DNA from 2 places in the Paenibacillus sp. FSL R10-2199 genome. Region 2 is predicted to be linked to the other one. Evidence: a T-box and tRNA genes for the amino acid it is inferred to sense, from the RefSeq annotation. Region 2 holds a T-box; the other holds one or more tRNA genes.
The links. The T-box of region 2 lies ahead of pheS (phenylalanine--tRNA ligase subunit alpha). A T-box ahead of a tRNA ligase gene usually reads a tRNA of that ligase, here a tRNA-Phe.

Region 1: it encodes a tRNA-Phe, which carries the amino acid that the T-box ahead of pheS (phenylalanine--tRNA ligase subunit alpha) is inferred to sense. The anticodon was not compared.

The regions. Positions count from the first base shown of each region.
Region 1 is NZ_JBBOBO010000001.1:816,992-832,404, reverse strand. It holds gene NYE33_RS03570 (radical SAM protein) at 1-758, shown strand, start outside; gene rpmE (50S ribosomal protein L31) at 882-1,079, shown strand; RNA gene ffs (signal recognition particle sRNA large type) at 1,140-1,408, shown strand; gene dnaX (DNA polymerase III subunit gamma/tau) at 1,678-3,447, shown strand; gene NYE33_RS03550 (YbaB/EbfC family nucleoid-associated protein) at 3,500-3,811, shown strand; gene recR (recombination mediator RecR) at 3,848-4,447, shown strand; gene NYE33_RS03540 (DUF2508 family protein) at 4,652-4,918, shown strand; gene NYE33_RS03535 (pro-sigmaK processing inhibitor BofA family protein) at 4,948-5,214, shown strand; rRNA gene NYE33_RS03530 (16S ribosomal RNA) at 5,517-7,074, shown strand; rRNA gene rrf (5S ribosomal RNA) at 7,199-7,315, shown strand; tRNA gene NYE33_RS03520 (tRNA-Ile) at 7,360-7,436, shown strand; tRNA gene NYE33_RS03515 (tRNA-Ala) at 7,466-7,541, shown strand; rRNA gene NYE33_RS03510 (23S ribosomal RNA) at 7,697-10,627, shown strand; tRNA gene NYE33_RS03505 (tRNA-Ser) at 10,710-10,801, shown strand; tRNA gene NYE33_RS03500 (tRNA-Met) at 10,826-10,902, shown strand; tRNA gene NYE33_RS03495 (tRNA-Val) at 10,912-10,987, shown strand; tRNA gene NYE33_RS03490 (tRNA-Thr) at 11,018-11,093, shown strand; tRNA gene NYE33_RS03485 (tRNA-Asp) at 11,112-11,189, shown strand; tRNA gene NYE33_RS03480 (tRNA-Phe) at 11,218-11,293, shown strand; tRNA gene NYE33_RS03475 (tRNA-Tyr) at 11,298-11,380, shown strand; tRNA gene NYE33_RS03470 (tRNA-Lys) at 11,392-11,464, shown strand; gene NYE33_RS03465 (NAD(P)/FAD-dependent oxidoreductase) at 11,618-12,562, shown strand; gene NYE33_RS03460 (PucR family transcriptional regulator) at 12,694-13,776, shown strand; gene NYE33_RS03455 (ABC transporter ATP-binding protein) at 13,886-15,007, shown strand; gene hprK (HPr(Ser) kinase/phosphatase) at 15,295-15,413, shown strand, end outside.
Region 2 is NZ_JBBOBO010000002.1:648,629-664,041, reverse strand. It holds gene NYE33_RS30855 (diguanylate cyclase domain-containing protein) at 1-915, opposite strand, end outside; gene NYE33_RS30850 (ABC transporter permease) at 1,480-2,652, opposite strand; gene NYE33_RS30845 (ABC transporter ATP-binding protein) at 2,649-3,350, opposite strand; gene NYE33_RS30840 (efflux RND transporter periplasmic adaptor subunit) at 3,347-4,858, opposite strand; gene NYE33_RS30835 (hypothetical protein) at 4,913-7,570, opposite strand; T-box leader at 7,842-8,129, shown strand; gene pheS (phenylalanine--tRNA ligase subunit alpha) at 8,188-9,222, shown strand; gene pheT (phenylalanine--tRNA ligase subunit beta) at 9,605-12,049, shown strand; gene zapA (cell division protein ZapA) at 12,247-14,418, shown strand; gene NYE33_RS30815 (IS3 family transposase) at 14,833-15,413, opposite strand, start outside.

The DNA of each region.
Region 1 (15,413 bases), on a different contig from region 2:
GCCGCTGGGAAGGTGCTGTTCCGGTCTCCTACTCGTGCAATGCCGGCTGCTTCGGCTGTATCTCGGAACAGCCCGATGACAGCGGGTTTGTGTCGCCGCAGACGCGGATGAACTTCCGTCCTACAGTGAGCGAAGTTTCACAAGTCATGCTGGAGCACCTGAAGACGCCGGAGTCGATTGTAAGCTTTGGACAGGGCTGTGAAGGCGAACCTTCTACCCAGGCGAAGATAATCATTGAGTCCATCCGTGAAGTACGCTCTATTACAGATATGGGTTATATCAATATCAATACGAACGCAGGATTAAGCGATCATATCCGCGGCATTGTGGATGCTGGTCTTGACCTTATGCGGGTCAGTACAATCAGTGCGCTGGATGATCACTATAATGCATACTACAAGCCGCGCGGCTATACTTTGGCTAATGTAGAGAAGTCCCTGAAATATGCAGCTTCACAGGGTGTATATACTTCCATTAACTATTTGATCTTCCCGGGTGTCACGGACCGCGAGGAAGAGATTGAGGCGATGGTTGAGTTCGTCAGACGTACAGATATCAAGCTGATTCAGATGCGGAATCTTAATATTGACCCGGAGAGCTATCTGGAGCTGATTCCTCCCGCTCAAGGTGAGATTCTCGGAATGAAGACGATGCTGGAGATCTTCCGCGAGGAGCTTCCGGATGTTGTGATCGGTTCCTTCACTCATGTTCCGCCTGCAGAACTAGCCCGTGCCAAGCAGCGCAGAGTGCACCAGTAACCGCTGAGTTGAGTCTTGCCAAACCTATTGCAGCCCCCTCAGCTTCCATGCTAAAATGTAGCTTGCGTAATCATATAACTCTAAGCCCGCATGAGGCTTAGGGCGTGAGAGGTGAATATTCAAATGCAAACAGCAATTCAACCCAAGTACAATGTAACTAAGGTGACCTGCGCCTGCGGCAACTCCTTTGAAGCTGGCTCTGCCAAGGAAGAGCTGCGCGTCGAAATTTGCTCCAGCTGCCATCCGTTCTTCACCGGCAAGCAGAAGTTCCTGGATGCCGGCGGCCGAGTTGATAAGTTCAAGAAGAAATACGGCATTTAATTGTTCTTCCATTTTATTGTTAGTTGATTTTTGTCCGGCCGTAGGCTATACTTATCTTCGCCGTGCTAGACGGGGAGGTAGCGGTGCCCTGTAACTCGCAATCCGCTGTAGCGAGGTTGAATTCCTGTTAGAGGTGCTGTCGATGTGAGGCCTTGGTTCCTATGGGCTGTGTTGACGGTTGGGTCCTCCGCAATGAGTGCTTGTGAACCTGGTCAGGTCCGGAAGGAAGCAGCCATAAGTGAGTTTACTCTTGTGCCGGAGGGTGGCCTAGCCCGAGCAGTTTTGTAGGGTTGCCGCTTGGATCGCAGTCATCAATAACGGGTGCACGGTTTAAATACTATTATGATAGCGTCTTTGCCACAAGCGAAGATGCTTTTTGTTTTTGAAAGATAAGAAAGTATATGCTTCATCCTACTTTATCCTAATACTCCCGCTGATACGGATGCCTGAAAGTGATATGAGGTATCGCTGCATCGGAAGCATAGGCCTCGTTAGAGGACGGCGAAAGCGCTTCTGCTTGGTCAAAGACTGGGGAATATAGTATAATAAATTAGCGACAAATGCCGGAAAGCGGCAGCCTGAGAGAGGGTAATGCATAGTGGAACATATCGCGCTGTACCGTGCTTGGCGGCCGCAGTCGTTTCAGGATATGGTAGGGCAGCAGCATATTATCCAGACGCTGCAGAATGCGATCCGTGAACAGCGGGTTTCGCATGCGTATCTGTTCAGCGGCCCGCGGGGGACCGGTAAGACGAGTGCGGCCAAGGTACTGGCCAAAGCGGTCAATTGCGAGCGGGGTCCGGGTCCGGAGCCGTGCAATGAATGTCCGTCTTGTCTGCGGATCACAGCGGGCAACGTAATGGATGTCCAGGAGATTGACGCGGCCTCCAACCGGGGTGTTGAAGAGATTCGCGATCTGCGGGATAAGGTGAAATATGCACCTACCGAAGTACGCCGTAAAGTGTATATTATTGATGAAGTGCATATGCTGACAACAGAAGCATTCAATGCCCTGCTTAAGACGCTGGAAGAACCGCCGCCGCATGTCATGTTTATTCTGGCTACGACAGAGCCGCATAAACTGCCGGCTACGATCATCTCACGCTGCCAGCGGTTTGACTTCCGCCGGGTTTCCCTGGAGGAGCAGACCGGACGGCTGAGAGAGATATGCCAGAAGGAAGGCATTACGGCAGATGCGGACGCACTGCAGTACATCGCCCGTCTGTCCGACGGAGGGATGCGGGATGCGCTGAGCATACTTGATCAGATCTCGTCTTTCACAGACGGGAATGTGACGTATCAGCAGGTGCTGGGCATGACTGGAGGAATTCCATCCGAACAGTTCGCCCGTCTGGCTACAGCCATTTTGGAGAGTGATATGGGGCTGCTGCTGGAGCTTGTCGAGCAGTTGATGCACGAGGGCAAGAGTGCCGACAAATGTCTGGAGAATCTTTTGTATTATTTCCGTGATTTACTTATGATCAAGATGGTACCGGGGGCAGACCAGTTAACCGACCGTGTACTGAATCCGGCGGAATTCCGTGATATGGCAGCAGCCTTTACCCGTGACCGGCTGTTCCTGATTGTGGAGACGCTGAGCCGCTATCTGGGTGAGATGAAATATGCCACTCACCCGCAGACTTTATTTGAAGTAGCGCTGATGAAGCTGTGCAGTACCCAGCAGGATGCGGCTCCTTCAGCGGGTGCTCCGTCTTTGAGTGCTGTAGCACCGGAAGCGGGAAGAAGTTCTTCCCCGGCGGATTCGGGGGAACTGGATGCACTCAAACGGCAGATTGCTGCGCTGGAGAAGAAGCTTGAGCAGGCAATCCAATCCGGAGGTGTGGCCGGCGGGCGAGAGCAGGCTGCGCCGCAGAGAGCGGCCGCCCCGCCAAGCGCTCCAAGAGTATCATCTGCAGGCAAGCTTCCGCCGCAGCTCGATAAGTTCATTGCGGGTAAAGACAGCGCTGACTTTGGCAATGTGTATAAGCAGTGGAGCCAGGTTCTGCAGGGCGTGAAGGAAGAGAAAGTAACTGTGCATGCGTGGTTTGTAGATGGAGAACCGGTTGCAGTCATGGAAGATGCAGTGCTGGTCGCCTTCAAGAATACAATTCACCGGGATACGACTGAGAAGCCGGCCAACCGGCAGGTCATCGAGAACGTGATGTCTGCTAAGCTGGGTAAGCCATACCGGCTGGTGACGATGATGCTGCGTGACTGGAATGAGGCTGCGACCAAGTCAGCTTCCAAGGCCAGCACAGAAGAACTGCATCTGGAGCATGAGCACGAGACTATAGAAGCTAAACCCGAACCATGGATTGACGAGGCGATCCAGCTCTTTGGAGAAGACCTTGTTGTCATAAAGGAATAGAGCCTCAAGCATACTAGCGCAGATAACGCGCATCCCAAAGGAGAGACGATGTATGAATAATATGAACCAAATGATGAAGCAGGTTAAAAAAATGCAGGAGCAGATGCTCAAAGCCCAGGAAGAACTAGGCGGTAAGACCATTGAAGGCTCATCCGGCGGCGGCGTGGTTACCGTTCAGGTGAACGGCCACAAAAAATTGCTCTCCATTCAGATTAAACCGGAGGTTGTTGATCCGGAAGATATCGAAATGCTGCAGGATCTGGTGATCACTGCTGTTAATGATGCTCTTACCCAGGCTGAAGAGTTGGCTAACAACGATATGGGTAAATTCACCGGCGGAATGAAGATCCCTGGCTTATTCTAGGCGTACTCCACTCCCGACCAAAGGAGAACCATTACTTTGTATTATCCAGAACCGCTAGCCAAGCTGATAGAAGCTTTTACACGTTTACCAGGGATTGGTCCGAAGACAGCAGCCCGGCTGGCCTTTCATGTGCTTAACATGAAGGAGGATGAGGTGATTGATTTCGCCAAAGCCCTGGTCAGTGTTAAACGGAATCTTCATTATTGCTCGGTCTGCTGTAATATTACCGATACTGACCCGTGCCGGATCTGTCAGGACAAAACCCGCGATGCTTCGATAATCTGTGTGGTTCAGGACTCCAAGGATCTGGTAGCCATAGAGAGAACCAAAGAGTTTGACGGCTACTATCATGTGCTGCAGGGGGCCATCTCCCCGATGGAGGGCATCGGACCTGATGATATACGGCTGAAGGAGCTGCTGACCAGACTCAGTGATGAGCGGGTCAAGGAGCTGATTATGGCGACCAATCCCAACATTGAGGGCGAGGCCACGGCCATGTATATCTCCCGTCTAGTCCGTCCGTTCGAGATCAAGATCACGAGAATCGCCCATGGCTTGCCTGTAGGCGGCGATCTTGAGTATGCGGATGAGGTAACCCTGTCGAAGGCGCTGGAAGGCCGTCGTGAGCTGTTCTGAGTGTTCTGACAATGAATTGTACTTGAAGAGGCCCTTGGGGCCTCTTTTTTTATTAGATATAGACTCCAGGGGTAGCCAGCATTCAACAAAAGAGCAGACGAGCACTGACTCATGGTTCTAAGTTTGTCCCTATTCCGATATGTATGAGATTAACGGGTGTGCGGCACCGGCTGCGCCAGTAGTCATTCATAGGAGGGGATTGCAATGGGATGGTGGAACACGAAATGGCTGGGCAGAGATGCAGAAGGAGCGAATAATGCCCATACGGAAGAAGAGTGGGGTACAGTGTACCATGAGGTCCGCAAAGCGCAGTCGGAGTGGGAACGGGCATATCTGATGTTTGATGAGGCGATGGGGCAGGACCAGATTGATTATGCCATCTATATACTCGAGGCGGCCGAGCGTAAATACCAGATCCATCTTAAGCATGCCAAGAGACTGGGGCTGAACCGGAGCCGGCTGCCGATGTAACCGGAATAAATATTGAAGGGGGGATCGCAATGCTAAGAACTGTTGCAATGGGTGTACTGATTCTGTCGGGGCTCCTGTTAATTCTAATTGTATTCAGAAAAAAACTGGGGTGGGCATGGATAAGTGTATTTGGAACTCATCTTATTCTGGCTGCAATCGGAATTTATATCGTTAACTTCTCCGGTATTCTAACGGATGTACACATCCCGCTGAATCCCACAACCATAGGCGCAGTAACGATTCTTGGGCTGCCCGGGGTACTAATGCTGCTGGGTTTAAAATTAACTTTGTTTTAATGGTTGACGAGGGTTGTAGATTTATGATACATTAAGTCTCGGCCCTTTGAGCAAGATGTTCTCGGATAACTTGCTGAAAGCTAAAGCGAAAAAAGAAATTAAAAAAAAGCTTGACTGAAACAAAGGTGCTGTGATATATTATAAAGGTCGCTGCTGAAACAAATAACGGCGATAAACGATGAGACTTTGATCTTTGAAAACTGAACAACGAGTGAGTGGGAAATCACGAAAGTGACTTCCAAAATAGAGAATGAAAATTCTCGTCAGATGTTTCAAAATGAGCAATCGCTCTTTCTAAATACAATTTGGAGAGTTTGATCCTGGCTCAGGACGAACGCTGGCGGCATGCCTAATACATGCAAGTCGAGCGGAGTTTGAATGGAAGCTTGCTTCCATTCATGCTTAGCGGCGGACGGGTGAGTAACACGTAGGCAACCTGCCCTCAAGACTGGGATAACTACCGGAAACGGTAGCTAATACCGGATAATTTCTTTCCTCTCCTGAAGAGAGAATGAAAGGCGGAGCAATCTGCCACTTGGGGATGGGCCTGCGGCGCATTAGCTAGTTGGTGGGGTAACGGCTCACCAAGGCGACGATGCGTAGCCGACCTGAGAGGGTGAACGGCCACACTGGGACTGAGACACGGCCCAGACTCCTACGGGAGGCAGCAGTAGGGAATCTTCCGCAATGGGCGAAAGCCTGACGGAGCAATGCCGCGTGAGTGATGAAGGTTTTCGGATCGTAAAGCTCTGTTGCCAGGGAAGAACGTCCGGTAGAGTAACTGCTACCGGAGTGACGGTACCTGAGAAGAAAGCCCCGGCTAACTACGTGCCAGCAGCCGCGGTAATACGTAGGGGGCAAGCGTTGTCCGGAATTATTGGGCGTAAAGCGCGCGCAGGCGGTCATTTAAGTCTGGTGTTTAAACCTTGGGCTCAACCTGGGGTCGCACTGGAAACTGGGTGACTTGAGTACAGAAGAGGAAAGTGGAATTCCACGTGTAGCGGTGAAATGCGTAGATATGTGGAGGAACACCAGTGGCGAAGGCGACTTTCTGGGCTGTAACTGACGCTGAGGCGCGAAAGCGTGGGGAGCAAACAGGATTAGATACCCTGGTAGTCCACGCCGTAAACGATGAGTGCTAGGTGTTAGGGGTTTCGATACCCTTGGTGCCGAAGTTAACACAGTAAGCACTCCGCCTGGGGAGTACGGTCGCAAGACTGAAACTCAAAGGAATTGACGGGGACCCGCACAAGCAGTGGAGTATGTGGTTTAATTCGAAGCAACGCGAAGAACCTTACCAGGTCTTGACATCCCGATGAAAGCATTAGAGATAGTGCCCCTCTTCGGAGCATCGGAGACAGGTGGTGCATGGTTGTCGTCAGCTCGTGTCGTGAGATGTTGGGTTAAGTCCCGCAACGAGCGCAACCCTTGACTTTAGTTGCCAGCAGGTCGAGCTGGGCACTCTAGAGTGACTGCCGGTGACAAACCGGAGGAAGGTGGGGATGACGTCAAATCATCATGCCCCTTATGACCTGGGCTACACACGTACTACAATGGCCGGTACAACGGGAAGCGAAACCGCGAGGTGGAGCCAATCCCAGCAAAGCCGGTCTCAGTTCGGATTGCAGGCTGCAACTCGCCTGCATGAAGTCGGAATTGCTAGTAATCGCGGATCAGCATGCCGCGGTGAATACGTTCCCGGGTCTTGTACACACCGCCCGTCACACCACGAGAGTTTACAACACCCGAAGTCGGTGGGGTAACCCGCAAGGGAGCCAGCCGCCGAAGGTGGGGTAGATGATTGGGGTGAAGTCGTAACAAGGTAGCCGTATCGGAAGGTGCGGCTGGATCACCTCCTTTCTATGGAGAATCGTCACCTGCAACGGTGACATTCAAATCGGAAGTTAAGCTTCCATAATAGAACCTTCGGGTTCGGACACTCACTCGTGTTCAGTTTTGAAAGAGCAAGTCTCTTTCGTATGCGTTTGGTGGCGATAGCGGAGGGGTTCCACACGTACCCATCCCGAACACGACCGTTAAGCCCTCCAGCGCCGATGGTACTTGGACCGAAGGGTCCTGGGAGAGTAGGACGCCGCCAAGCGAACAATCAATTTATTGGTTGATTCACAATGTTATCTGTTATATGGGCTTTTAGCTCAGTTGGTTAGAGCGCACCTCTGATAAGGGTGAGGTCGGTGGTTCGAGTCCACCAAGGCCCACCATATAACATTTTAGAATTGAATACCTCTATGGGGCCATAGCTCAGCTGGGAGAGCGCCTGCCTTGCAAGCAGGAGGTCAGCGGTTCGATCCCGCTTGGCTCCACCAATACTTCTTTACAAGATTATATGCAAGAACTTGATCCTTGAAAACTGGATACCGAAACGAATTTGCGTTTTAGAACATCTTTTAGCTGAAACTTGTGTAAGCAAGTTGAAATAGTTATTAGTTGCTACAGCGATTTTCCTAACGGAAAACGCATTGGTTAAGCTAATAAGAGCACACGGAGGATGCCTAGGCGCCAGGAGCCGACGAAGGACGTGGCGAACAACGAAACTGCCTCGGGGAGCTGTAAGCAAGCTTTGATCCGGGGGTGTCCGAATGGGGAAACCCAGCTGTGGTAATTCGCAGTTACTCGTATCTGAATACATAGGATACGCAGAGGCAGACCAGGGGAACTGAAACATCTAAGTACCCTGAGGAAGAGAAAACAATAGTGATTCCGTCAGTAGCGGCGAGCGAACGCGGAACAGCCTAAACCAAGGGGCTTGCCTCTTGGGGTTGTGGGACGTCTCACATGGAGTTACAAAGGAATATGGTAGGCGAAGAGGTCTGGAAAGGCCCGCGATAGAGGTAAAAGCCCTGTAGCCTAAACTGTGTTCTCTCCGAGACGGATCCCGAGTAGTGCGGGGCACGTGAAACCCCGTATGAATCCAGCAGGACCATCTGCTAAGGCTAAATACTACCTGGCGACCGATAGTGAAACAGTACCGTGAGGGAAAGGTGAAAAGCACCCCGGAAGGGGAGTGAAATAGAACCTGAAACCGTGTGCTTACAAAAAGTCAGAGCCCGATCTATGGGTGATGGCGTGCCTTTTGTAGAATGAACCGGCGAGTTACGTTTAACATGCAAGGTTAAGGTGAGAAGCCGGAGCCGCAGCGAAAGCGAGTCTGAATAGGGCGACTAAGTATGTGGACGTAGACCCGAAACCGTGTGATCTACCCCTGTCCAGGGTGAAGGTGCGGTAACACGCACTGGAGGCCCGAACCCACGCATGTTGAAAAATGCGGGGATGAGGTGGGGGTAGCGGAGAAATTCCAATCGAACTCGGAGATAGCTGGTTCTCCCCGAAATAGCTTTAGGGCTAGCCTCGGTGAATGGAGTGGTGGAGGTAGAGCACTGATTGGGTGCGGGGCCCGCAAGGGTTACCAAGCTCAGTCAAACTCCGAATGCCATTAACTTCTTGCCGGGAGTCAGACAGTGAGTGCTAAGATCCATTGTCAAAAGGGAAACAGCCCAGACCATCAGCTAAGGTCCCCAAGTGTGTGTTAAGTGGGAAAGGATGTGGAGTTGCACAGACAACCAGGATGTTGGCTTAGAAGCAGCCACCATTGAAAGAGTGCGTAATAGCTCACTGGTCGAGTGACTCTGCGCCGAAAATGTAACGGGGCTAAACACACCACCGAAGCTATGGCTAGATGCTTTGCATCTGGGGTAGGGGAGCGTTGTATGCAGGTTGAAGGTGTACCGTAAGGAGCGCTGGACAGCATACAAGTGAGAATGCCGGTATGAGTAACGAAAAGATCAGTGAGAATCTGATCCGCCGAAAGCCCAAGGTTTCCTGAGGAAGGCTCGTCCGCTCAGGGTAAGTCGGGACCTAAGGCGAGGCCGAAAGGCGTAGTCGAAGGACAACAGTTTGAAATTACTGTACCACCGTAATCCGCTATGAGCGATGGGGTGACGCAGGAGGGTAGTGACGCGGACTGATGGATATGTCCGTCTAAGCAGTGAGGCTGATGTGTAGGCAAATCCGCACATCACTAAGGCTGGGCTGTGATGGGGAGCGAAAATTGTAGTAGCGAAGGTCATGATCTCACACTGCCAAGAAAAGCCTCTAGCCAGGAGAAGGTGCCCGTACCGCAAACCGACACAGGTAGGCGAGAAGAGAATTCTAAGGCGCGCGGAAGAACTCTCGTTAAGGAACTCGGCAAAATGACCTCGTAACTTCGGGAGAAGAGGTGCCTCGGTAGGGTGAATAGCCCGAGGGGGCCGCAGTGAAAAGGCCCAAGCGACTGTTTAGCAAAAACACAGGTCTGTGCGAAGCCGCAAGGCGAAGTATACGGGCTGACGCCTGCCCGGTGCTGGAAGGTTAAGGGGAGTGGTTAGGGGTTAAACCCGAAGCTGTGAACCGAAGCCCCAGTAAACGGCGGCCGTAACTATAACGGTCCTAAGGTAGCGAAATTCCTTGTCAGGTAAATTCTGACCCGCACGAATGGCGTAACGACTTGGGCGCTGTCTCAACGAGAGATCCGGTGAAATTTTAATACCTGTGAAGATGCAGGTTACCCGCGACAAGACGGAAAGACCCCATGGAGCTTTACTGCAGCTTGATATTGAATTTGGGTACGATCTGTACAGGATAGGTGGGAGCCGTTGAGGCAGGAGCGCAAGCTTCTGCGGAGGCGCCGTTGGGATACCACCCTGATCGTATCTAGGTTCTAACCTAGTGCCCTAATCGGGTACGGGGACCGTGTCAGGCGGGCAGTTTGACTGGGGCGGTCGCCTCCTAAAGAGTAACGGAGGCGTTCAAAGGTTCCCTCAGAATGGTTGGAAATCATTCGCAGAGTGCAAAGGCATAAGGGAGCTTGACTGCGAGACCTACAAGTCGAGCAGGGACGAAAGTCGGACTTAGTGATCCGGTGGTACCGCATGGAAGGGCCATCGCTCAACGGATAAAAGCTACCCTGGGGATAACAGGCTTATCTCCCCCAAGAGTCCACATCGACGGGGAGGTTTGGCACCTCGATGTCGGCTCATCGCATCCTGGGGCTGAAGTAGGTCCCAAGGGTTGGGCTGTTCGCCCATTAAAGCGGTACGCGAGCTGGGTTCAGAACGTCGTGAGACAGTTCGGTCCCTATCTGTCGTGGGCGCAGGAAATTTGAGAGGAGCTGTCCTTAGTACGAGAGGACCGGGATGGACGTACCGCTGGTGCATCAGTTGTTCCGCCAGGAGCATGGCTGAGTAGCTACGTACGGACGGGATAAGCGCTGAAAGCATCTAAGCGTGAAGCCCCCCTCAAGATGAGATTTCCCAACTAGTAAGACCCCTTGAAGACGACGAGGTAGATAGGTTGGAGGTGGAAGTGCAGCAATGCATGGAGCTGACCAATACTAATCGGTCGAGGGCTTATCCAAATTTCTTAGAGCGCAGATTCGTTTCGGATTCAGTTTTCAGGAATTAATTTCCTGTGCGGATTTACATGGCTACCATTTATTTGGAGAGATACCCAAGTGGCTATAAGGGGACCCTCTGCTAAGGGGTTAGACTGCGTAAGCGGTGCGAGGGTTCGAATCCCTCTCTCTCCGCCATTATAAATCCAATACTTGTAGTGTGGCGGCGTAGCTCAGCTGGCTAGAGCGTACGGTTCATACCCGTGAGGTCGGGGGTTCGATCCCCTCTGCCGCTACCATACATACCCGGAGGCTTAGCTCAGCTGGGAGAGCATCTGCCTTACAAGCAGAGGGTCGGGGGTTCGAACCCCTCAGCCTCCACCATTTTTAAATCTAAGATCCACCTTACACCGTGCCGGTGTAGCTCAACTGGTAGAGCAACTGACTTGTAATCAGTAGGTTGGGGGTTCAAGTCCTCTCGCCGGCACCATTTTTTACATTAAATTGTGGAACCGTGGTGTAGTTGGCCTAACATGCCTGCCTGTCACGCAGGAGATCGCGGGTTCGAATCCCGTCGGTTCCGCCATTTTTTTTGTTTTAAGGCTTGTTTTTATGGCTCGGTAGCTCAGTCGGTAGAGCAAAGGACTGAAAATCCTTGTGTCGGGGGTTCGATTCCCTCCCGCGCCACCATTATGGAGGCTTAGCGAAGTGGCCAAACGCATCAGACTGTAAATCTGCTCACGTACGTGTTCGGTGGTTCGAATCCATCAGCCTCCATCCCTTTTTATGAGCCATTAGCTCAGTTGGTAGAGCACCTGACTTTTAATCAGGGTGTCGAAGGTTCGAGTCCTTCATGGCTCATCCCAATCAAGTCATCACGTTCATGTGATGGCTTTTTTATGTTTTCTGGAGGTCTGAATATTAAAAAGTATATAAATTACCCGGATTTCGTTTAAAATAGTTCCCCTCGTTTAATTATAAGTCTATAATGCTGTAGAAATGAGGGAATGACAATTGATCTATGATGCGATTATAGTGGGCGGCGGTTTTGCGGGGCTTCAGGCGGCTATTCAATTGGGACGTTACTCGGTCCATCAGGTGCTTGTAATTGATGCAGGAGGCGGAAGATCAAGCATATGCCGGAATTATCATAATATATTGGGCTGGCCTGACGGTGTGCCGGGTGAGGAACTGCGGGCCAGGGGGAGACTTCAGGCCGAAAGGGCAGGTGTAGCGTTTCAGAAGGATAGAATAGTTAAGGCTGAGAAGCCGGACGAATTATTCATACTTCACGGAACCGGGGGGCGGCAATATGCAGGCCGGACTCTGCTGCTTGCTACAGGAGTAATGGACCGGTTTCCTGAGCTGCCGGGCTTACGGCCTGCTCTTGGCATGACGATCTATGTTTGCCCGGACTGTGATGGCTTTGAAATTCAGAACAGGCAGACCGTATTGATGGGCTCCGGTGATGTGGGTGCTAATATGGCTTTTGTTTTAAGGGAACGCACAGGTGACTTGACCTACATTAATCATGAATGTACACCCGTCTCGGCGGAAAATCGTAACCGGCTGCGGGATGAGGATATACAGTATATCGAAGAACCGGTTGCCCGCATTGAGGAAGAGAACGGAAGAATTAAGGCGGTAGCCTTGGAGAACGGTGAGGTTCTGCTGGCAGAGCGCGGATTTATTGCTTTTGGCCGGAATCCGGTACATTCTGAGCTAGCTGCACAGCTGGGAGTAACGCTTCATAAGAACAAGCATGTGGAGGCGAATAAACGTTCATTAATGACTAATATTGAGCATGTATGGGTGGCAGGAGATGTTGCAGTGCATGCGGAGCAGGCGACGGTCGCTATGGGCGAAGGAGCCATTGCCGGGATCTGGATGCATAAGACTTTGAAAAAGATGAATCCGGTAAGTCTGCCTCCAGCCAAGAAGCATTATGCAGCAAAATAGACTTTTGATTCACAACTGATCAAATGTCACTCAGGGTTCAGGAGAGCTATTCCGCAATTTGCAGCAAAATATGATAAAATAGGCGAAAAGAGCAAAAGTGGTGGAGAATGGTGACGATGGATAGTGAGGTTTTGCGTCAAAAATTGGAGCAACTCACCGGAAAGAGAACCGGAATCAAGCAGCTCGGGAGGCAGCATTCAGCTTCTCTTTTTGGCATGGGCACGGAGAAGGATCAAGAGCAGGCGGTCTTTCATGAGGGATATTTGTGGATTCCCCTATATGAGAATGACGGGCGTATAACCGCGGTGTGGGTGGAGACAGAAGGGCTGTCGCCTCTGGAACTGCAGCTGGTCAATTATGCGGGCCGTAATTTCGCGGTAGCCCTCAAGGCTACCGGGCTTAAGGAAGAAGGAGAGATGGAGGCCCGTCAGCTTAGCGGCTGGTTGAACTCGCAGCTTGAGCAAGAAAAGGATGATGCAGAGATTCCGGATGATATTACGCTGAAAGGCCGGCTGTTCGGGGATATGATTCCTTTTTTGCTGGTTAGTGAGAATGTCCATAATCCGCAGATGACATACCGTTCGTTAATGAAGCTGCTGCGCAGTTATTTCGAGAACGAAGTTCTGCTAATTCCCCTGTTGGATAAGGAATGGTTAATTTTAGCCCGTAAGGAACTGCTCACCGGCGGAGATGATAAGGAAGATGAGGAAGAAAGTGCTGAGGATCTGCTGTCTCAGACCTCTATGGGACTGCATGAACTGATCGCCAGTGAATGGGTTGGCGTCTTCCATCTGGCGGTTTCTCCGGCCATCATTCCGGTTAAAGGCCTGACAGGCTCCGTTGCTCTGCTGCGCGAGACGATTATTCTGGGCCGGATTTTCCAGGTAGGCGATTATATCCATCTGCCGTGGGAGCTTCATATGGAGCGTCTGGTGAACAGTATCCCCGATGACCGCCGCAGACAGCTGCTGGGTCAGATCGGTGATTATACGGCTGTGCTGGCGGATAAGGAAATGCTGTTGACGCTGGAGACTTTTTTTGAAATGGACTGCAATGTCAGCGAAACCGCGAAGAAGCTGTATATCCACCGGAATACACTCCTGTACAGACTCGACAAGATCAAACAGGAAACGGGAGCCGATGTCCGCAGTTTCGGGGATGCGGCGATTGTGAAGTTAGCCATGTTATTGTATAAAGTGACGAAAAGAAAATAGGATTTTTGTGAACCTTACAAATAGCCAGGAGGCCTGGTCTGGGGTAAGATAAGTGTACAAGAAAGCGTTTGATTTTCTAATCCAATAATTGACTCGAGGGGGAAATACAATGGCAGGCGTACGTTTAGAGCATATTTTCAAAAAATACCCGGGTTCTGATAAAGCAACAGTAATCGATATCAATCTTGATATTAAAGATAAGGAATTTCTCGTACTGGTTGGTCCTTCCGGTTGCGGTAAATCCACAACACTGCGTATGATCGCAGGTCTTGAAGAAATCTCTGAAGGTAAAATGTACATTGGTGACCGTGTAGTGAATGACGTGGCTCCTAAAGACCGCGATATCGCGATGGTATTCCAATCCTACGCCCTGTACCCGCATATGAGCGTGTATCAGAACATGGCTTTCGGTCTGAAACTGCGTAAAGTGAAGAAAGAAGAAATCGACAAGAAAGTGCGCGAAGCAGCAAGAATCCTCGATATCGAGCATTTGCTGGAACGCAAACCTAAGGCACTGTCCGGTGGTCAACGCCAACGTGTCGCTCTGGGCCGCGCTATTGTCCGTGATCCGCAAGTCTTCCTGATGGATGAGCCTCTTTCCAACTTGGATGCTAAACTTCGTGGTCAAATGCGTGCTGAAATCACTAAGCTGGTTAAACGTCTTGAAACCACTTGTATCTATGTAACGCATGACCAGACAGAAGCTATGACAATGGGTGACCGTATCGTAGTTATGTACGATGGTATCATTCAACAAGCAGCTTCCCCTGAAGAATTGTACAATGAGCCTACAAACCTGTTCGTTGCAGGATTCATCGGATCCCCAACAATGAACTTTATCAATGGTACACTCTCCGATGTTGGCGGCGCTGTCCGCTTCCGCGCAGATAACCTTGATGTTGAAGTTCCAGGCGGCAAAGCTACAATCCTGCGCAACAAAGGTTATATCGGCAAAGATGTAATCATGGGCGTTCGTCCAGAAGATATTCATGAAGAGCCAGTGTTCCTGGAAGCTTCCCCTAACACAATCTTCACTTCGCTGGTTGATGTTACTGAAAACCTTGGTCATGAAATGCTCCTCTACTTGAGCGGCCTTGGCGCTAACACTGTAATTGCCCGTGTAGATGGACGTTCCACTACCCGTGAAGGCAGCAAGCCTAGATTGGCAATCGACATGAACAAAATTCACCTCTTCGATAAAGAGTCCGAACTGAACATTCTGCTGGGATAAGACAAAGCACAGCGGGATATAGGTTATAATAGAAGAAAGCCGCCCTCACAGGCGGCTTTTTCTTGTATTGGGCATGTAGAGCCGGAGATAAAACGTAATGGTCCAAGGACCCGGAAAGCAGGGGATTCCGTCAGGACTGGCTTAGCAATACCGTAGGTAATAAGATTGCATTCATAGGCGTTATCAATTAAGATAGCAGGAGAATTACCTGTAGCTGGAATGGGAAAAGTTGTGAACCCGGGTGCAGGAAACGGGCACAACCGCAGGTGACGAAAGGACGGACATACATGGCTAAGAAGGTAAAGGTATCAGAACTGGTACAGCATTTTCAATTAGAGGTTGTTTCCGGACAAGAGGGTCTGAAAAGACCGATTACAGTGGATGATTTGAATCGTCCGGGACTGGA
Region 2 (15,413 bases):
CCGCGGTGAAGCCTGAACTACACTCTTCAGCTTGGCCCAGGAGATCTCGGCTTCGCGGATATAATTGGAGAGAGGGGCGCCCTTGCTTGGAACATACCCAAGTACACTTGAATGTGATGGGGATGCGTACAGGATCAGGCCATTGTGATCGGTCAAAATAATGAAATCGGACATGGTTTCGCCGATCAGCTGGTATAGTGATTTCTCTTCCAGCATTTCATTCTGCAATGAGATGAGTCTGCGGCAGAGATAAATAATAACCAGGACCAGCAGGAACAGGAATACTGAATAGACGGCAAACAGCGAGCTTTTCAGATTCTTGAACTCGAGAATAACCTGCCGGGCATAGCTGTCAATCAGACCCTCGGCGGTATCCAGCGTCCCCCTTACCTGGGTGAGCTGGGTATGAACGGCCAGCGGGGAGTAGGCCGCGGGGTTCCAATCACTCTGAACCCGCTGCGAGATCAGTTCCCTTCCGCTATCCTTCCAGAGCTCTAGTGAGGTCTCGAACTGCTCCAGCTCACTTCTCAGCTCACCCAGCAGCAACTCACTCTGCTTCATTCCATTGTATGGACTCTCTACAGAATCCAGATTATAACGGGCAGTACTGACCCGCTGCTGCGCCTGGGCATTATTGTCCTCGAACTCCTGCGAGAGCACACTGCGCTGCGCATCGGTTATATTGCCGCTGAGCGAAGTCTGAAGCGCGATGGCAGACTGATGCAGATCACGGTCGGCATTCAGCACGAGCTCGGAGTTCTGGTATACATCACTGTATAAGGAATCCGATAGTTTATTCATCGTATAATTCAGATATAACAGGGAGGCAACGCTGACGCCAACCAAAAGAACGGAGATGGATGTGAATAATAGGATTAATCTGCGTGTACTTGTGATTTCGGAAAAAACTGCCACTGTCATCCTCTCCCCGCATAGAACTTTGCGAATCTCATTGGTGTACCTTGGGTGCATGCGGAATTTATCCTTATGCGGCAAATGGCTGTTTGCTGGCATGATAAAGAGAGTTTATGTTAGCGAGTCCTAAAAGCAGGGGAAGAAGGAGGGAAATGAAAGAAAAAATCCCGGTTTAACCGCGGTTTCTTTTCACCAGTATATAGGACTACCTTCATGCAGAGCAATTGCTGAAAAAAATAATAAGCCTCATCATCTCCTGCTGCCGGGTTTACGGGTCGTCAAGCGAACCGGGAAACCGGGAAGGAAATTGCTTGAGACATATAACGTGCTACTTATACGAAGATTTATGTATAACTGACTACTATAAGTATTCTACCCTTGAGACCTATTACCCACATTTATTGCAAACGATACCCTCCCGGGATCAATTAAAAGTTAATTTTGCTGAAACAGCTCCAGTTTACCCGGAGGGGTTGGATGGAACAGGAAAATCCGCCAGCCTCAACCAAATGTGAGACGGACGGATGGAGTAAATAAGATATAAGGCTCGTTAATACAGGAATGCTAATCGTTTCGCAGCGCGTAGATAGGCCGCATTCTGGCTGCCTTGTTAGCAGGGATCATTCCGAAGACAACTCCGATGATCAGGGAGAATGTGAAGGAGATCAGGACCATGTTCCAGGATGTCGCCACATTCATGGTTGTATATTTCCCCACGGCCCAGCTGGCACCAAGCCCCAGCCCGACTCCGATCAGGCCCCCTGTTCCGCTTAAGACTACAGACTCAATCATGAATTGCATCATGATGTTGATTTTTTTGGCCCCGATTGCCTTGCGGATTCCGATCTCCCGCGTCCGCTCGTTAACGGAGACAATCATGATATTCATGATTCCTATGCCGCCGACGAACAGGGAAATGCCGGCAATGCCGCCAAGTGCCATAGAGAGCGTATCACTGGTCTCGTTTACCGTTTCCAGCATTTCCTGAGAATCGAAGACAGAGTAGGAGTTCTCCGCACCGCTGAATTTGGCATCGAGCGTAGACTCCAGCTCGGTTTTTACATCCTCCACATTATCGTTGGAAGTAGTTGTGATGGTAATCGAGCGGACCCCCTTACTCTGCAGGAACCGTTCAGCGGTTGAAATAGGAATCAGAATCTTCTCGTCGCTGGAGCCGCCGCTGGTTGAGCCTTTGCTCTCCAGCAGACCGACGATTTTGAAGCTGCTTCCGTTGAGCTGTACCTTTTGGCCCACAGGGTCATCCGTGCCGAACAGATCCTCAGCCGTATCTGTTCCGATCAAGGCTACCTTTTGACGGTAATCTGTATCAATCTCCAGCAGAAACCGTCCGGATTGCACATGGAAATCCTGGACTTCCTCATAGGCAGGTGTTATCCCTTCAACGGATACTGAAACGTTCTCGGTCCCATTCTTGGCGGTAACATTCCCCGTGATTACGGGAGATACATTCTCCACCCCTTCAATCTCTCCAAGTGCCAGAGCTTCCTCGTAGGTTAAGGAAGTCGTTGCCCCGCGTCCCATAATGTTAACCGTCAGCTGGTTGGTTCCAAGAGAGCTTAAGGATTCCGTAATCTGCGAAGTCGTACCCTGTCCTACCGAGACGAGGGCGATTACGGAGGATACACCGATAATGATGCCCAGCATTGTGAGGAAGGCTCTGATTTTACTGCTGAGAATACTTTTAAAAGCCATTTTCATGCTTTGATACAACATCATGAGTGGGACACCTTCCGATCCTCAACGAGATCCCCGTCCTGAATCCGGATAATCCGTTTGGCCTGCTCGGCGATTTCAAGGTCATGCGTGATTAGAATAATAGTATGTCCCTGTTCATTAAGCGCCTTGATCATCTCCAGAACTTCCTTGCCTGTCTTGGAATCAAGCGCACCAGTCGGTTCATCGGCAAGCAGGATAGGAGGAGTGCCGGCAAGGGCGCGGGCGATTGCCACACGCTGCTGCTGACCCCCGGACAGCTCGGACGGACGATGATCAATTCTGCTCTCCAGGCCTACCCTGACCAGAGCATTGCGGGCAACCTCTCGGCGTTCCCGGTGAGACATTCCCCGGTAGATAAGGGGCAGCTCCACATTCTCTACTGCCGATAATTTCGGCAGCAGATTGAAGTTTTGAAAGATAAAGCCGATTTTCTCGTTGCGGATCTGGGCCAGCTTGTTGTCTGACAGCTTGCGGATTTCCTGGCCGTCCAGGAAATAATCACCTTCATTAGCAACATCCAGGCATCCCAGCATGTTCATTAGGGTCGACTTGCCCGAGCCTGAGGGTCCGATGATCGCAACAAACTCACCGTAATCGATGTTGAAGGTCAGGCCCTTGAGTATCGCCATTGATTCTCCGGCCATGGTATAGCTGTGCTGCATGTTCTGAACCCGGATTAACGGTTCGGAGGTGCTCATCGTCCGCCACCGCCTCCGGAGAAGCCGCCTCCGCCGCCCGTCATTCCGCCCCCAGCACCGCCGCCAGTGAAGCCGCCGGTCATTCCGCCGCCGCCGAAGCCGCCGCCCATACCGCCTTGCATCTGTGTCTGCTGGGTGGAAGTGTTGCCTGTAGAGATCACAGTAGGAATGATCACTTCATCACCTTCATTTAAGCCGCTCACGATTTCGATGCTGCTCTCATTGTGGATGCCTACCTCTACGGCAACCCGTTTCTGGCCGGATGCTAAGCTTGCTGCGGTTCTGCCGCCGGATGCGCCGCCCGGGAACTCGCCTCCGCCGTAGCCGCCACCACCGCCGCCGCCGTAACCGCCGCTGCGCATGCCCCGGCCGCCGGTCTGGCCTTCTCCGCCTTGCCATTCACCGCTAGGAGGGCCGCCTGCCACATCACCGCCCGGAGCCTGACCGCCCGCCGCATCACCGCTCGGAGCTTGCCCGCCTGCCGCATCACCGCCCGGAGCCTGACCGCCCGCCGCATCGCCGCTCGGAGCCTGACCGCCTGCGGCACCGCTGTCCGTTGCCGCAGATTCTCCGCCTTCGGTCACAGGTACATTCACGTAGTATTTGCCGTTCACTTCGGATACCGCCTCGATCGGCACGGTCAGAATATCATTTTTCTCTTCAATGGTAATCGCCACTTCTGCGGACATGCCGACCAGTACTCCCTCAGAGTTATTCAAGCCTACAGTGACATTGAACAGGGAGACGCCGTTTGAGGAGGTTCCTTCCTTGGCGATATCAATAACCTTGCCGGCAAACTCTTTATCCTCAAGCGCATCCAGCGTAATCGTTGACACCTGATCCAGCTTGATCTGAGGAATATCCAGTTCATCCACCTGTACAGTTACGCTCAAATTAACGTAGTCAGTCATGGTGAACAGCTCTGTACCATTCTGAGCCTGTTCGCCGTCCGTAATATTTACAGCTGTAATCGTTCCGTCGATAGGAGCCGTTAACGGATCTGGCGGAACCATATCCTCATAGATGGCAGCAATGGAATCCTGTTGATCGGCAATATCGCTTTTGGCTTTATCAATAGCTGTTTTTGCCGATTCCAGCTCTTCATCTGTAGCATTATTCATCGCGATCGTTTTGTAGTTTTCCTGCTTGTTCGTAAGCTCGGTTTTGAGGTTCTCCAGCGATTTGTTGGCTTCCTTCAGCTTGTCGTCGAAATCGCCCGCCACAAAGGTAATCAGCACATCGCCTTTTTTGACGACATCGCCTTTTTTAACCATGACTGTATCCACTTCACCGGCTTCTTTGGTGCGGATGCTCTCACTGTTGATTGCCGAAACGGAACCAGAGCCGGAGACACCAACGAGGATATTTCCCTTGGTCACCGTTGAGGTGTTCATGGGAGCGGCATTGACCTGCGGGTTCTGATCCGGCCATAATACATAGCCCAGAATACCTGCAATAGCAATAACAACAACGGCTGAGGCGATAATCATTTTCTTCTTCTTTTTCATTCCGATCCTCCATCTTACTCAAATAATATAAGGGGCCAGGTGTACCTGAGAATCTTAAGAACCGCTTGCTTCGGTGCTGCCATTGCCTGCGGCCGCTGTAGTGCCGGTATCCGTAGTTGAAGCTGCTTTGGTCACAACATCGACGGAGTAGACCTGTCCGCCAAGCTCTGTCCGCTGGCCTTGGAATTCGTCGTACAGAGTGAGCTTGTAAGTGCCTCCGCTTAAGTTCTTGAACAGTGAGTTGGTAATGGTCGTTGTGTAGGAGCCATAAGTTCCTACTGCCAAATCCGTTCCAAGGGACAGCGTTTTCTCGAAATATTGTCCATACGGGTCAGTAATGTGCAGAATCAGCTTATGGTCGAATGCTCCCATCTGGTAAGTTGTATCCCGCGAGAGATTGTAGTTAAATGCCAATGCAAGACTGGTAGTGCCTGATGTAATGGTGCCTGTAGAATTTGATATGGCCAGCGTGTAAGGATACAGGGACACAGAAGTCAGGTTACCAGCAGGCGTAGGCACCACAGGAGCCAGTGTCAGTGCTGATGTATTCACATAAGCTGTAGCCGCGGTTCCGGCTGAAGTCAGCTTACCGTCTGCAATCTCCTGGCTGACATACAGCTGGAGGCCGTTTGTGTCCACGGCAGCCGGTATATTAGCCCAGAAGTTAACCAGAGTCTTGCCTGCCGGACTTGTGGAACTCTCCGACTGGATCGCAGTTGCCTCGAAATACTGTCCGTCTGAGGTTTTGAATTGTCCATACAGCCGGGAGAGGTCAGTCTGCCGGGTTTCTTCACTGTTCATTTCTACTTCACTGTATATGAGGTTATTGCTGGTTCCGCTGTATACAAGGGTTGAACGTTCCTTCACACTGGCTTTTTTGCCGGTCGATGTAATCTTGAACGATTCACCCACAGCCAGAGGCGTAATACCGCTGCTAAGCCCATCCGTTGTGCCAAGGGAGAGGAACTGGGTAGTGCTGGTGCCGGAAGTTTCTTGAAGAATGATCTGGGCCTGGCTGAAATCGAGCGTATAAGGCACGCGGGCAAGAACCGAGACTTGCGTGCTGGCTCCAGGAGCAAGAACCGTGCTGGTACTCTCCGTATATAGCTGTGAGGACGAGCTCAAATCCGTCAGGTCCACTTTCAGCACACCGGTAAGTGCAGGCAGAGTAATTGTTTTGGAGGAATGATTGCTGATGGTGACCTTAGCCTGTACGATATCTTCGCTGCCCCACGGCAGACGCTGCAGGGAATTCAGTGTGACGCCGAAGGTGCCGTAGCTGTTGGTAATGCTGTTCTCTGTAGTGATATGAGTGTTGCCCGCCAGGGAATAAGGGATTTTGAAATAGGCTACAGGCAGTATTACTTTACTTGAACTGGTGCTGGTCTCACTGCTGCCATTGCTGCTGTTGCTGCCGGTGCTACTGGTGCTACTGGTGTTACTGATGCTGCTGCCCGCAGGGGCAACCATTTGCAGTTCGAGCGTATCCTGAGCCAGCTCAAGCGGAACGCTGGCGGTTAGTTCAATCAGCTTCTCTTCCAGCGGCTTCAAGGTAAGGGAGCTGAACGCAGTCGTTGTTACCGGGAAGGTATAACCTTCAGCGGATTTGACAGCAAGCTCATACGCAGGCAAAGTCACTGCTTTGGTGCCGGCATTTCTAAGGGTGAGCTGATAACTCCATACGGCATTGCCATTGTCTGCATGCACACTTGCGTCCGCGAGCTTCATGTCTACAATATTGCTGTCGATGGAGATTTTCTTGGTATAGCCGGCCGCCACGGTGAAATCAGCTGTACCCGCAGCAGGAAGGGAATAGGAGGAGACCGGAAGATAGAGCTTCAGCCCTTCATCCAGCTTGGCGATCTGCAGTGTCATCTTGGTGACGTTCATGTAGGAGGGAATCTCAGTCATATAGTAGAGCGTCTTCTTCTCCTGGGGCTGAACCTTGTATTCAGAGCTGCTGTCATCCAGCGTGAGCGTGAAGGTAGAGCCGCCCGAGGATTTCAGGTATAGGCTGTAGCCAGGGTCTGTGAGTACTTTGGTGCCCAGATTCGTTATACTGAGTCCAACCTTGGCATAGACCTTGCCGTTATATTTGTAGATTTGTGCAGACTCAGCTTTGGTGTTGACCGGTATGCTGCCAAGTTCAACTTTGCGGGTCTCACCCGTAAGGGCGGACAGCGAGTAGTTAGAAGGAACGGTAAAAGTGCCTATGCGCTGTTCATAATTGGCGGCACTGAAGTTCCAGCCGTACATGTTTACTTTAAGCCCTTTGGCCGAGGCGGCTGTTCCAATATTCGCATAATATGTAATGCTGGTGCTCTGCTTCGCAGCGATTTTTTTGACAGCACTATCTGCGCTGACCGGGATTCCCTTGATGATGCTTCCGCCGGTAGTCACAATTTTGGAGAAATAGTCAACCAGATTGACGCTACTGCCAGCATTGTTAGTATAAGTGAGTGTATAGATGAGAATATTACCTCCGGTTTGGCTCTGAATGCCTACATGGCTCAGCTTCACACTAAGCGTGGTGCCGAGCTTGATTGCGCTGAGGCCTGTAAGACTGGAGACTTCCGTTACTGTGGCAGCTGTTTTGGCAGTGGTTGTACTGGCCGAGGCAGCAAACGCCGTGGTTCCCGCGCTCCCCGCGAGTTGACTTGCAGCAAATGTACTGAGTAACAGCAGAACAAATGCTTTTCTTCGTTTAAGCATGAATTTCCCTCCCTGTATAAAAGCCGATACTATTCAAAAGCCGCCCTGTTCTAATGAGGACAGCCAGGCTTATCTCAAAAGGGAAAATATCAAATTCGGCTGAACGTTCGCTGAAAAAAAGCCCCCAAAACCGCACTGAAGCTTAAAGGAAGCTTAAAGGAAGATAAAAATTAACCTAAAATTGTGCAACTTGTCAAAAGCGCCGTTATTGCATATAATAAATAGACATATCTTCCGAACTGGAAGATCGAATGTATTTGACACAATCCGCATAAATGCATTGATGGAGAAGAGTACGCAGTGCCTGGCTTACAGGGAGGAAGCGCCGCAGATTGAGAGCGTTTCTAAGAGAGCAGAGCTGCCGAAGTTCACTCCGGAGCAGTTCCCTGAATTCCATTCAAGGCTTCCTTGAGGGACACAGTAGGGGATACCGGCCGCAGACCGTTATTTCTGTTAAAGTGAGACAGGTCTCCGCCGGTCCGAAAGAGGGAATATTGCTCTTAAGGGAAGCGTCGCAGCTGTCTAACAAGGGTGGTACCACGGTCTTTTCGTCCCTTTACCGGGAGGAAAGGCCTTTTTTTGTTGACAATACGAGATTTAAGGGGGCAGTACAAAGCATGAAAGAGAAATTGGAAGCATTGAAGGCCGAGGCATTGGCTAAGCTGCAGGAGGTAACCGATCCGCAGATTCTGAATGATTTGCGCGTCAAATACCTTGGCAAAAAAGGTGAGCTTACGGAGGTTCTGCGCGGTATGGGCGGACTCAGCGCGGAAGAACGCCCGGTGATCGGCCAGGTGGCCAATCTGGTGCGCAGTGCCATTGAAGAGGTAATCGGCTCTAAGCAGGAAATCTTCCAGCAGCAGGAGACACAGAACCGCCTGAATGCGGAGAAGGTCGATGTGTCGCTGCCGGGCCGCGGCCTGCCGCAAGGCGGTATTCATCCGCTGAACCGCGTAATTCAGGAGATTGAGGATATTTTCATCGGCATGGGCTACCGGATTGAAGAAGGTCCGGAAGTAGAGACAGACTACTATAACTTCGAGGCTCTGAATCTGCCGAAGAACCATCCGGCCCGCGATATGCAGGATTCCTTCTATTTAACAGAAGATCTTCTGATGCGCACACAGACTTCTCCGGTGCAGGTCCGCACCATGCAGGCTATGAAGGGCGAAACTCCGGTCAAAATCATCTGTCCGGGCAAAGTATTCCGCCGCGATGACGACGATGCGACCCACTCCTTCCAGTTCCATCAGATTGAAGGCCTGGTTATTGGCCGCAATATCCGCATGAGCGACCTGAAGGGCACCCTGCTGCAGTTCATGAAGGAGATGTTCGGTCCTACAGCAGGCATCCGCCTGCGTCCGAGCTTCTTCCCGTTCACCGAGCCGAGTGTTGAGGTAGACGTGAGCTGCTTCAAATGCGGCGGCGAAGGCTGCCGTCTCTGCAAGCAGAGCGGCTGGCTGGAAATCCTCGGTGCCGGCATGGTACATCCGAATGTGCTGCGGATGGGCGGCTACGACCCTGAGATTTACAGCGGCTTCGCTTTCGGCGTAGGCGCAGAACGGATCGCGATGCTGAAGTACGGCATCGATGACATCCGCTACTTCTACACGAATGATATGGGTTTTGTGAAGCAGTTCAAGGGGATTTAGAGATTTGGCGGGTGTGCGGGGTGCGTGGGGCCGAAAGGGTTGCAGTAGATTTTGAATTGCTGTTTCTATACCTGTTAAAAATGAACCGGAGGGGAATTTTGGAACTGTAGGAGCGGTAGCGTCCGCCTGAAAGCTTTCCACAGGAAAGCTCACTTCGGAAGCATAAGCAGTCACCGGATTTCAACCGTGAAAAGCGGTATAAATGAAGAAATCTGGGGACAACAGCGGCTGGAAGTCCAAATATTCTCTGTAGGAACACTGCTTTACAGAAATTTTAATAGAACGAAGTTGGCATCGTGGCTTGTTCCTTATCCGTTTCCGCAAGCCAAGCATAGGGCGGCATGGAGATATATACATCTGAAACAAAAGGAAGTGTGCGAAAATGAAAGTATCAACCGCCTGGCTGGCTGATTATATATCGCTGGACGGGGTGACCGCTGATGAACTCGCGGACAAAATCACTACCGCCGGCATTGAGATTGACGGAGTTGAACGCCGTAACAAAGGGATTTCCGGAATCGTAACCGGCTATGTGAAATCCAAAGAAAAACATCCGGACGCCGACAAGCTGAACATCTGCATCGTGGATGCCGGACAGGGCGAGGATCTGCAGATTGTCTGCGGTGCCAAGAATGTCGCAGCGGGACAGAAGGTTCCGGTCGCACTGGTTGGCGCTAAGCTGCCCGGACTGGAAATCAAGAAAGCTAAGCTTCGCGGCGTGCTGTCGCAGGGGATGATCTGCTCGGCCAAAGAGCTGGGGCTGAACGACAAGCTGCTGCCCAAAGAGCTTCAGGAAGGCATTCTCGTATTGCCTGAGAATACGGAAGTCGGCCAGGATATTCTGAAGGTGCTTGGCCTGAACGATGAGATCCTGGACTTCGATCTGACCCCTAACCGCTCCGACTGTCTGAGCATGATCGGTGCTGCTTATGAAGTGAGCGCAATTCTGGGCCGTGACCTGCAGCTGGCAGATCCGGCGGCAGAGCTTGTGGAAGCAGGCGGACGGGCAGCGGATTCCATCACTGTCAATATTGAAAATGAAGAATACTGCAGCCATTATGCAGTGCGTTATATTGCCGGAGTGAAGACAGCTCCATCCCCGCTGTGGATTCAGAACCGCCTGATGGCGGCCGGGGTACGCCCGATCAACAACATCGTCGATATTACCAACTATGTGATGCTGGAATACGGACAGCCGCTGCATGCGTTTGACGGCGATCAGCTGGCAGGCGGAACGATTGGTGTACGGTTCGCTCATGAAGGCGAGCTGCTGACAACACTTGACGGCCAGGAGCGCAAGCTGGAGCCGCAGATGCTTGTCATCGCTGACGGGTCAGGAGCTATCGGCCTGGCTGGCGTTATGGGCGGATTATCGACTGAGGTTACAGCAAATACCGTCAATATCGTATTGGAATCCGCCAAATTCGACGGCGGGACTGTACGCAAGACCTCGCGTCAGCTGGGTCTGCGTTCTGAAGCTTCCCAGCGCTTCGAGAAGGAAGTCGATCCGAATGCCGTCATTCCTGCACTTAACCGTGCAGCTGCTCTAATCGCCCGCTATGCCGGCGGCTCTGTGCATGAAGGTATTGTTCAGGCAGGCAGTGCCTCTGCCGGGGAGAAAGTACTGACCCTGTCGCTGGAGAAGCTGAATCAATATCTGGGTACCGAGCTGTCTTTGCTGGAAGTGAAGACCCTGTTCGGCCGTCTGCACTTCAAGTGCGGTGATGCTGCCCAGGGAATCGTTGAAGTTCAGGTTCCCACGCGGCGAGGCGACATCAGCTATGATGTGGATCTCATAGAAGAGATTGCCCGCCTGTACGGATATGACAACATCCCGACAACCCTAATTGAAGGGACTACTACACCGGGGGCACTCACCAGAGAGCAGTTCCTGCGCCGTGAGCTCCGCCGCCTGCTGGCTCTTGGCGGGTATCAGGAGGTTATGGGCTATTCCTTCATCCAGCCGGAACAGAGCAAGCTCTTCCCGGCACTTGCGGACGGCAAGCTCTCCGTGAAGCTGGCGATGCCGATGAGCGAGGAACGCAGCGTGCTGCGTACCAGCCTGCTGCCGCAGCTGCTGGACATTGCCCTCTATAACACCAACCGCCGTCAAGGCGATCTGGCGCTGTTCGAAATCGGCAATGTTTTCTTCACCGATGAAGAAGTGCTCACCCGCCAGCCCGGTGAACTGCCGGTACTTGGACTGCTGCTGAGCGGCACCCGTGCTGCCAAGCAGTGGAACGTAGCGGCTGAGCCTGTAGATTTCTTCGATCTTAAGGGGGCGCTTGAAACTGTATTTGCCCACCTTGGCCTTACGGACCGCATAATCTATGAAGGGGATGCTCCTGAAGGCTACCATCCGGGACGCTCTGCTTCGGTCTACCTGCTGCAGGCTGAAGGCCGCGATAAGATCGGTACCATCGGACAGCTGCATCCGGAACTTCAGCGCCAGATGGATCTGGAGGATACTTATGTAGCTGAAGTATTGCTGCAGCCGCTATATGATGCGGCGCGTGCCCAACTACAGTACAGTGAGCTTCACCGCTTCCCTGGGATGGAACGGGATATTTCGGTAGTTGTAGACGCAGAAGTTCCTGCAGGGCACCTGATAGCTTCCATCCGTGAACATGGCGGAACACTGCTGCAGAATGTGCAAGTGTTCGATGTCTACACCGGCGGCAAAATGGAAGCTGGAAAGAAGAGCGTAGCCCTCTCGCTGCTGTACCGTCATACGGACCGTACACTTACCGATGAAGAGGTTGTGGAAGTGCATGACAGAGTCGTTTCTGCTCTGGAGCAAACTTTTGGCGCAGAATTAAGAAAATAGCAGGAATTGTGCAAAGCCGCAGCGAATCCATTTAGAAACCGATTCGCTGCGGCTTTGCTGTACCCTTGTGAAGTACGGAGTCCGGTTTAAATCTATGAAATGAACACGTTTTTTTTGCCAAAGGTTAAGGAATAACGCTACAATAGCAGTAAGGAAATCAGCTTAGAATCCGCACACATACAAAGGAGGGCACAACTGTGGCTATGGACCGGACTCGTGTCGCCGTGGAGATATACGGAACTTCCTATAAACTTGTCGGAAGCAGCACTGAATATATGAAGCAGGTTGCCCGTTATGTCGATGAGCATATGCGTGCAATATCCAAATCACATTCCAGACTGGATACCCCGCGGATCGCGGTGCTTGCAGCTGTACATATGGCAGAGCAGGCTATCCAGGTTCAGGATTTCAAGAATGAATTGAATATGCTGACCGGTGAACGTACCGAGCTGCGCGTGGAGGTATCACGCCTTCAGGAGGCGCAGCGCGAACGGCAGGAAGAATACGAGAAGCTTGAAGCGGCTGCCAAGGAAGAAGCGGCGCGGCTGATTGCCGCCGTGGAAGAAGAACGCGCGAGGCATCTGGAGCTGCAGGAGCAGGAACGCCAGATGCACGCACAGCTGCTGGAGGAAGAGAAGCAGGCTGCTGCTTCCAGCCGCGGGCAGCTGACAGATGAACTGCAGGCGCGCGAAGCGGAGCTGAAAGCGCTGCGGGAGACTTACGAAGCAGAGCAGGCTGCAAGCCGCGAAGCTTCAAGACAGGAGCTGGAAGCTGCTGAAGCTTTACGGCTGCAGCAGCTTGAAGAGCTGAAGGACGCTCATCTGCAGGAGCTGGAGCAGCTTCGGGAGACACTGACCCGTGAGAAAGCGGAGACGTTGGCAGGGCTGGAGCAGGAGCTGATCCAGACCCGGGAGTCTATGGGCAGTGAGATTGTTGAGATCCGTACCACCTTGAGCAAGGAGCTTGCCGATACCAAGGCAGCACTCACCAGTGAGCTCAGCGGAGAGCGCGAAGCGCTTGAGAAGGAGCTGGCCAAGAATAAGGAGCTGCGGCAATCCCAGGGGACGCAGGAGCACAGGCACAAGCAGCAGCTTCAGGAGCTGGAGAAGCAGCTTGGTGAGCTGCGCGGCGGAACCGGGCAGCTGCAGTCCCGGCTGCGCGCGGCGGAAGCCGGGCTCAAAGGCGAGCGCGATGCGCGCCTGACGCTGCTCGCGCAGTACGAAGCTGTGCTGAAGCGGGAAGAGCAGCTTGGCGAAGAGCTGCGCCTTGCGGCAGAGCAAGGGCAGCAGCATAGCGCAGAGCTGGAGGAAGTGCGCCAGCGTTACGTCCAGGCGCAGGATGAAGCAGCCGGACTTAACAGTGCGCTGCAGGAAACAGCGGACAAGCTAAGTGCAGCACTGGAAGAACTGCAGACTGCCAATGAGCTCAGCGGTCTGCTGAATGATGAGCTGGAGGGGCTGCGCCAGCGTTATGAGCTGACGCAGGAAGAAGCGTCGTCTCTCCGCAAATCTCTGCGGGAGACGACGGATAATCTGAGCCGGACACAGGCGGAATTTGACCGTACCGCGCTTGAAGCCAGCTCCTGGCAGGAGCTGGCGAACAAGCATATGGAGGATATCGGCGAGCTGGAGATGAACCTTCTGGAAGCCGGGGAGAAATCGGCAGCGCTGCAGCGTGAAGTCGAGACCCTCCGCGGACAGGCGGATGGAATGGTGCAGCAGCTTGACCTGGAAGCCCAGCTTCGTGCTGAGGCAGAGCAGGAAGCTGCCCTTCATCAGGAAGCGGCAGAGGCAGCCCGTAAGGAACTGGCGGCGCTGCGCGGCCGCTACGAAGAGCTGATCGCCCAGTATGATGAAATTCTGCAGGATGGCGAACAGCTGAAGGAACGTTATGAGCTGCTGGAAGCCGAAGGCGAGGAAACTGCACGGCGTCTGGAAGAGCTGTACGAGGCGGGCCGCGAAGCTGCCGCAGCGGCGGCGGAGCAGCAGGAAGCGCTCCGTGAGACCAGGGAGTACGAAGCTTCATGGAAGCAGAAGTACGAAGAGCTGCAGCAGCGCGAGCAGCAGTGGAGCGAGCAGGAGGCGAAGCTGCGTGAGGAGATTGAGATCTGGCAGCAGGAAGCCGGGGATGCTGAAGCCCAGGCGGAATCCGTGAGCCGCTCGCGCAGTGAGACTGCGCAGCAGCTTGGGGAGATCGGCGAGAGCTACGAGCTCGTCCAGGGCCAGCTGCGTCTGGTTCAGGCCCAGTTCGAGCTGCAGCAGGGTGAGCTGGACAAGCTCTCCCAGGAGCACCGCAGCCTGCAGGCGGAATATGCCAAGCTGCAGAGTGAATATAATGAATGGATTCAACTGATCGAACAGGACAGTTGAATGGCGGATGCATTAACGAAAGAGCTGTTTTAAGCAGGGTGCTGCTTGGAACAGCTCTTTTGCTTTTTAGGGGGGAGTCCCACCGAGTCCACCTGAAGTGAATGGTAAGGAGAATCAAAGCAACCTTGATTTCTTCAGAAGCGGACCAAAGGGCGGGAATGAAGAGCCGAAATGCACCGGAATCCGCAAGTAGATAGGCGGCAGGCTAAGTAGATGAGCCGAATGTATGCGAAAAACCGAGTACAATGTGCGTCCGAGAGCGTAGATGAGCCGAATGTGTGTGAAAAACCGAGTACAATGCGCCTCCGATAGAGTAGATGAGCCAAATGTATGCGAAAAACCGAATACAATCGGTGCGACCCCCTTATCCCGGAGTCCTCCGTATAAAATCAGTACTTGTTGTAGATATGCTCTTTATTTCGCTTTTTCTCTCGGCCAGAAGAAGCGGGAGCGGTCTTCTAGGGTCAGCACCCACTCTGCAAAGGTAGCTGGCGGCAGGTTACGAAGGCTCGTATGCATTCTGCGATTGTTGTAAAAGTCCATGTACCGGTCCACCGCTTCATAGGCCTCTTCGAACGTTTCGAATGCCTCTTTGCGGAACAAATCCCGATCGATATTACTGTGGAATGATTCAATAAAAGCATTTAAATCCGGCGTTCGAGGCGGAATACGTTCATGGGTCATTTCCCAGCTTTCACACATGTCGCCAAACAGGTGGCTGATGAACTGTGGGCCGTTGTCGGTGCGGATCACAGGGCGAGCGCCTTCAGGGGCGCAGTGATGCTCCATGGCGCGCGCCAGCGTCTGGCAGGCGTGCTTGGCCTCACACGACGATCCCCGGTGGTAGCCGACGATGACACGGGTAAACACATCGATAATGCTCAGGACAAAGAAATGCCGGTCACGTCCCTCCACATACCCGTATTTAATGTCCATCTGCCAGAGCTGGCTCGCTCCTGTAATGACTCGGTTCTCCGGCAGCTTCCGGGGATGCT